2 regions of the Priestia sp. MDV22-iso46 genome follow, and region 2 is predicted to be linked to the other one. Evidence: riboswitches for the same ligand, from Rfam matches in the RefSeq annotation. Region 2 holds a riboswitch; the other holds the start of a gene.
What was found. Region 2 has a riboswitch for S-adenosylmethionine ahead of AC4NPH_RS16695 (BMP family lipoprotein). Riboswitches for the same ligand answer to the same signal wherever they lie in the genome.
Positions count from the first base shown of each region.

Region 1 (3,423 bases), on a different contig from region 2:
CTTAGAAGAATTCAGTTCGGCTATTACAGATTTACTCGATGATTTGCATCAGCGTCTTCACTTTGGCCATGCAGCGAGACAATACGCTCTTACTCAATCATGGGACGCCATTTTTCAGCATTTGCTTTCAGAATATGAAAGTGTCGTAGAAAAATCTGCTGCAGGTATTCAATGGGCATAAAAAAATCTCCGTTTTCACGGAGATTTTTTTATTATTTAGCTAAAGCTTGAGTTTTTAATGCTTCCGCTTTGTCTGTGAACTCCCAAGGAAGCTCCACATCCGTACGACCAAAGTGGCCGTAAGCTGCTGTTTGCTTATAAATTGGGCGACGTAAATCAAGCATTTTAATGATGCCTGCTGGACGTAGGTCAAAGTTTTTGCGTACTACGTCTACTAGTACTTCTTCAGAAACTTTTCCTGTACCGAATGTATCAATTGAAATAGATACTGGTTGTGCAACACCAATTGCATATGCTAGTTGTACTTCACATTTATCAGCAAGATCAGCTGCTACAATGTTTTTCGCAACATAACGAGCTGCATAAGCTGCTGAACGGTCTACTTTTGTTGCGTCCTTACCAGAGAATGCACCGCCGCCGTGACGAGCATATCCGCCGTAAGTATCAACGATAATTTTACGACCAGTTAAACCAGCATCTCCTTGAGGACCGCCGATTACGAAACGTCCTGTTGGGTTAATGAAATACTTTGTATTTTCATCAATTAACTCGTTTGGAACAACTGGATTAATAACATATTCTTTTAAGTTACGTTGAATTTGCTCTAACGTTACTTCTGGGTGATGCTGGGTTGAAATAACAATTGTATCGATGCGAACAGGTTTGTTGTTTTCATCATATTCAACTGTTACTTGTGTTTTACCATCCGGGCGAAGGTAAGGAAGAATTTCTTCTTTACGTACTTCTGTTAGACGGCGAGCAAGTTTATGAGCTAATGAAATTGGAAGAGGCATTAATTCTTTTGTTTCGTTACATGCATAACCAAACATTAACCCTTGGTCTCCAGCTCCGATTGCTTCGATTTCTTCATCTGACATTTGACCTTCACGTGCTTCTAACGCTTGGTCTACACCAGCAGCGATATCAGCTGACTGCTCGTCGATAGATGTTAATACTGCACAAGTTTCAGCATCAAATCCGTATTTTGCACGAGTATAGCCAATTCCTTTAATTGTTTCACGAACTGTTTTAGGAATATCCACGTAAGTAGAAGTTGTAATTTCACCACTTACTAAAACTAAACCAGTTGTTACGCTTGTTTCACAAGCAACACGAGCATTTGGATCCTTTGCTAGGATAGCATCAAGAATTGAGTCAGAAATTTGGTCACAAATTTTATCGGGATGTCCCTCTGTAACAGATTCTGACGTGAACAGACGACGTTGTGTTGACATCAGTTTTCCTCCTTATAAATACGATACATTGTGATACGGTACTCATTCCCTTATTTTCACTACACGTTAAAAAATATAAAAAAACCTTTCCTTGTATCGAGGAAAGGTATCAAATTCTACATAAGCCTTTCACTCTTATCGATCAAGGTTGTGCCCTTGCATCAGGTTAGCACCTTATCGTCTACACAAAAAAATGACGATGGTTGCTGGGTTTCATAGGGCCTGTCCCTCCACCAGCTCGGGATAAGAGAGTATCCGTTCAAGGACATATAATACATGAAAAAGCGCTTCACTGTCAACAACATTCAAATGGAAATCATCTCTTTATGTTTGAATGTGTTTTAATGTAACATACTCAAATTCCGAAATAGTACATCTTATTAAGAATCATCACTAAGTTTAGTTAATAAGACAGATCAAAATGAGGCTTTCACTTAAAATAGCTTCACTTTTTTTGCTCCTATCACATATACATGTGTCTAAAATAGGTATAACGTACATTTTTTTATAATACACAAACATTTTTAGTTAAATAGTATAGAATAATTAAATAAATGTGTTATACTAATTATAAATTTCAAACATTAATGAATAAATAATAGCTAAAAAAGGAAGGTAGTGCACATGAGTACTGTTGATATGTCTATCGAATTAAATGGTTTGCTTCAATTAAAAACAACAAAACACCAATTATCTGTTCCACAACTTGTTGAAAAAATTCTAGCTCGACGCGAAGGAACGCTGACTTCTACAGGTGCTGTGTCAGTCGAAACCGGAAAATATACAGGTCGCTCTCCTTTAGATAAATTTATTGTAAGCGATGCTGTGTCTTCAAAAGCGGTTGAATGGGGACCTGTCAATCAGCCAATTTCTGCTCAGCGATTCGATGCGCTATACAAAAAAGTCTTAACCCACTTAAAGAAGCAGGATGAACTTTTTGTTTTTAATGGATATGCTGGAGCTGATAAAAAGTATCAGTTACCAATTCAAGTAGTTAATGAATTTGCATGGCATAACCTATTCGCTCAGCAGTTATTCATTCGCCCTTCAGCCGAACAAAAAACAAATGATGATGTGAAGCCGTTTACAATTGTAGCAGCTCCAACGTTCAAAGCTGATCCTGAAACAGACGGGACGAATTCTGAAACCTTCATTATTCTTTCGTTAGAGCGACGCATCGTGCTAATTGGAGGAACTGAATACGCTGGTGAAATGAAAAAATCTATTTTCTCAGTGATGAACTTCTTGCTTCCTCAAAACAATATTCTATCCATGCACTGTTCTGCTAACGTAGGAGAAGAAGGTGACGTTGCATTATTCTTTGGTTTATCTGGAACGGGTAAAACAACGCTTTCTGCTGATGCAAACCGTCGTTTAATCGGAGATGACGAGCACGGTTGGTCAAGCTCTGGTGTATTTAATATTGAAGGAGGATGCTACGCGAAGTGCATTCAGCTTTCCGAAGAAAAAGAACCGCAAATTTTCAATGCAATTCGCTTCGGCGCCGTACTGGAAAATGTAGTGTTAAATCAAAATACGAAAGTAGCAGATTACAATGATAATAGTTTAACAGAGAATACTCGTGCCGCTTATTCAATTGACTCTATTGATAATACGGTATTGCCAAGCGTTGCTGGGCACCCTACAGCTATTGTCTTTTTAACTGCTGATGCCTTCGGCGTCTTGCCTCCAATCAGCAAGCTTACAAAAGAACAAGCAATGTACCATTTTCTGAGCGGATACACTAGTAAGTTAGCTGGAACAGAGCGCGGCGTAACATCGCCACAGGCTACTTTCTCTACATGCTTTGGTGAGCCTTTCTTACCCCTTGCTCCAACAACTTATGCAGAAATGCTAGGAAAGAAAATCGATGAACATAATGTAAATGTATACCTTGTAAATACTGGATGGACCGGCGGTGAATACGGCGTGGGCGAACGAATGAAGTTAAGTTACACTCGAGCTATGGTTCAAGCAGCCCTTGAAGGAGAACTAGCTAATACCGAAA
Region 1 is NZ_JBZVWT010000006.1:36,875-40,297, reverse strand. Features, by position in the region: gene AC4NPH_RS23680 (glycosyltransferase family 4 protein) at 1-181, shown strand, start outside; gene metK (methionine adenosyltransferase) at 213-1,415, opposite strand; SAM riboswitch class I at 1,548-1,665, opposite strand; gene pckA (phosphoenolpyruvate carboxykinase (ATP)) at 2,040-3,423, shown strand, end outside.
Region 1: another riboswitch for S-adenosylmethionine. It lies ahead of metK (methionine adenosyltransferase); the one in region 2 lies ahead of AC4NPH_RS16695 (BMP family lipoprotein).

Region 2 (3,423 bases):
TAGTCCTCTATACCATGGCGCCGTGGCTCGCTGAACTAGTCATTAACGGAAAAGATTCATCAGGAAATAGTCAAAAAGACGTGGTGTACGTCATCCGAATGGTGAGCTTTGCTTTAATTATTATCCCGCCTATGAGTCTATTACGAGGCTATTTTCAAGGTAATCAATCCATGGGACCGTCCGCGCTGAGTACAATTATTGAGCAAATTGTGCGCGTGTTGTTTATTTTAGTAGGAGCATACGCTGTCATTCATCTTTTTCATGGTACTATGACAAAAGCTGTTGGAATTGGTACGTTTGGAGCGTTTATTGGAGGCGTAGGGGGAATAGGGATTCTCGGTGCCGTTTATGCAAAACGCAAGCGGTTAATTATAAAAGAAGTGAACAGCGGAAAGAATAATAAATCCGTTTCATTCTCTTTAATGTTCAAAGAGCTTGTGACGTACGCCGTTCCGTTTGTATTAGTTGGTTTAGCTATTCCAATCTATCAAAATATTGATACGTTTACGATTAACATGCTCTTTCAATCAATAGGATATGGACAAGCTAAGGCTGAAACGATTAACTCTGTCATTGGATTAGCACAAATTTTAGTGATGGTGCCGGTATCGTTAGCAACTGCCTTCAGCATGTCGCTGATTCCCGGTATTACGTCTTCTTTTGTGCAAGGGAATTTACGAGAAGTGAAAGGGAAAATTACAAAAACACTGCAGCTGCTGTTGTTTTTTACTCTTCCTGCTGCGGTGGGGCTTTGTTTATTGGGTAAGCCGGTATATATGATGATCTTTGGAGCGAAAAACAGTCCTGAAATCGGTGGAGTTGTTTTACAATGGTATGCGCCTGCTGCGATTCTCTTTGCTCTTTTTACCGTAACAGCCGCGATTCTTCAAGGAATTAATCAGCAAAAGAAATTAATTTTGGGCTTGGGCTTAGGAATTGTTGTGAAGATAGTATTAAACGTACTGTTGGTTTCAAGCTTAAAAGAAATTGGACCTGTTGTCGCGACGTACGGAGGATATGGTGTATCGGTTATCTATAACTTTTATTTAATTGAAAAATCCATTTCTTACCGAGTTCAATCACTGGGAAAAGCCGCGTTGACGCCTGTTTTATTAGTAAGTGTGATGTCAGCCGCTGTGCTTATTGGCAATTATGCTTCTCACTATTTTCTAGAAAATAAGCTGTCTGCATCTTCACTTGCGATTAGCACATCTTGTATTTCAATTGCTTTAGGTGCTGCTGTGTATCTAGGACTAGGCGTAAAAACAAGTTTAGGGCAATCTGTTGTATTAAATAGAAGAAAAAGAATGTAAAGGAGAGAAAGAAGTGTCAAAACGATTTGTACTAACCGTAGCCGCTGGAGGATGTATCATAATTTTCGGCGCGCTGCTGCTACTAAACTGGGAAAAGGTGTTTGGAGACTACCGTCCCATTCAAACAGCAAAAGCTGTCTTTAAATTAGAAGTGGGAAGTCAAGATGTAGCAAAGACTACGGATTCAGATAATGTTCTTTACTATATGGTGAAAAAAGGACATCTAGATGAATATATTCAACTGATGAATGAAAAGGGATACGTGTTAAAAGAGAAAGATATCGATCATAACCGACTTGTTTTTAACGATGGACAAGAGGATGAGCAAATTTACTACAAGCGCTTTGCTAGGAAGTATACGATGATTGATGGAGAAGGGTAAAGGCCTTCACTTGTATTTTAGTAGACTAAAACCGTATAATCCTATCTGTTTTTAAAGTTTTTTTGTATGAAAAAGAAAAATAATATTGACAATTGTTAAAAAACTATTAATATTGACTATATTACATAAAACAAATAGCTATTGTTTTCCTTATCAAGAGAGGTGGAGGGACTGGCCCTGTGAAACCCGGCAACCGCTGTCTATGACAGAATGGTGCCAAATCCTTAAGAACAGTATGTTCTTGAAGATGAGGAAGAGACGTTTGGTTAACGAGCTCTTCCTTTATATAAAGGAAGAGCTTTTTTATATTATGGGGGGAGTAAGTCAAATGAAGAGATTTCTTGTTTTAGCAGTTGCGCTTGTACTACTCGTAACTGGCTGTCAGTCAAAAAGCACAAAAAGCAGTGGAAGCGAAGAGAAAGGAAAGAAGCGAATAGCTCTTGTTTTACCTGAAAAGATTGGAGTTAACCCGTTTTTTCAACAAATGGATGATGGAGCAAAACGCGCTGGGAAGAAGTATAACATTGATGTAAAAACAATTGAGTCTACGGATCAAGCAGCCATTGAAAGTAACTTGCGTGCTGCCGTAGCAGAAAACTATGACTTGATTATTACATCTTCTTTTGAATCCGAAGATGCGTTGAAAAAAGTAGCTCAAGAAAACCCGCAGCGTCAATTTGCGATTATTGATACAGTGGTCGATTTACCAAATGTAAGAAGCGTTGTATTCCGTGAACAAGAAGCTTCATATTTATTAGGAGCAGCGGCAGGATTGGTTACAAAAACGAATAAAGTAGGAATGGTTGCAGCTGATGATATTCCATTATTAAAAAAATGGACCGTAAGTTTTAAAGAAGGATTACAATCAACAAATCCAAAAGCAGAATTTCTAGTAAACTATGTTGGAAGCTTCTCCGATCCAGCTAAAGCAAAAGAACTTGCTATTTTACAGGCTTCAAAAGGAGCTGACTTTATCGCCGGAGCTTCAGCGGTAGGCGACTTGGGTGTATTTGAAGCAGCAAAAGAAAAGGGTTTTTATACGGCAGGCCAAGATATTGACCGTACGGAAGTAGATCCTGAGCATATCGTTTTATCGCAGTTGAAAGGATCTGATGCGGCTGCTTATGAAACGGTAGAAGCACTCGCAAATGACAAATTTAAATCCGGTGTAGTGACATACGGCTTAAAAGAAAAAGGTGTTGGGTTAACGTATGTGACTCAAGACAGCAAGACGCCTCTTAATGACTTTGTAGGGCAAGATGTAATTGATCAATTAAAAGAAATTAAAGATTCGATTATTGATGGAAAAACAGTGGTAAAAGATCCGTTAGCAAAGTGAGTTGAAAAGAGAAGTCGAGTAAGGCTGGCTTCTCTTTCTTATTTTTGAAAAAATCCTAATGGGGAAAGGAGCAATGAATAGAATGAGTGAGCTGCTGCAGTTAACGAATTTGACGAAGAAATACGGTTCATTTTTAGCAAATAATAACGTGTCCTTTAAACTGAAAAAAGGCGAGGTCCACGCGCTGGTTGGAGAAAATGGCGCTGGAAAAACAACGTTGATGAGGATGCTTTACGGAATGGAAAAGCCGAGTTCAGGAAATATTCAGCTACATGGGAAAACCATCTCGTTTTCATCTCCTGCAGATGCGATCAAAAATGGAATAGGCATGGTGCATCAGCATTTTATGGTTTTTCCTCATTTTACAGTGGCTGAAAACATTGTCTTGG
Region 2 is NZ_JBZVWT010000002.1:915,683-919,105, forward strand. Features, by position in the region: gene AC4NPH_RS16685 (putative polysaccharide biosynthesis protein) at 1-1,313, shown strand, start outside; gene AC4NPH_RS16690 (hypothetical protein) at 1,327-1,695, shown strand; SAM riboswitch class I at 1,843-1,949, shown strand; gene AC4NPH_RS16695 (BMP family lipoprotein) at 2,024-3,034, shown strand; gene AC4NPH_RS16700 (ABC transporter ATP-binding protein) at 3,117-3,423, shown strand, end outside.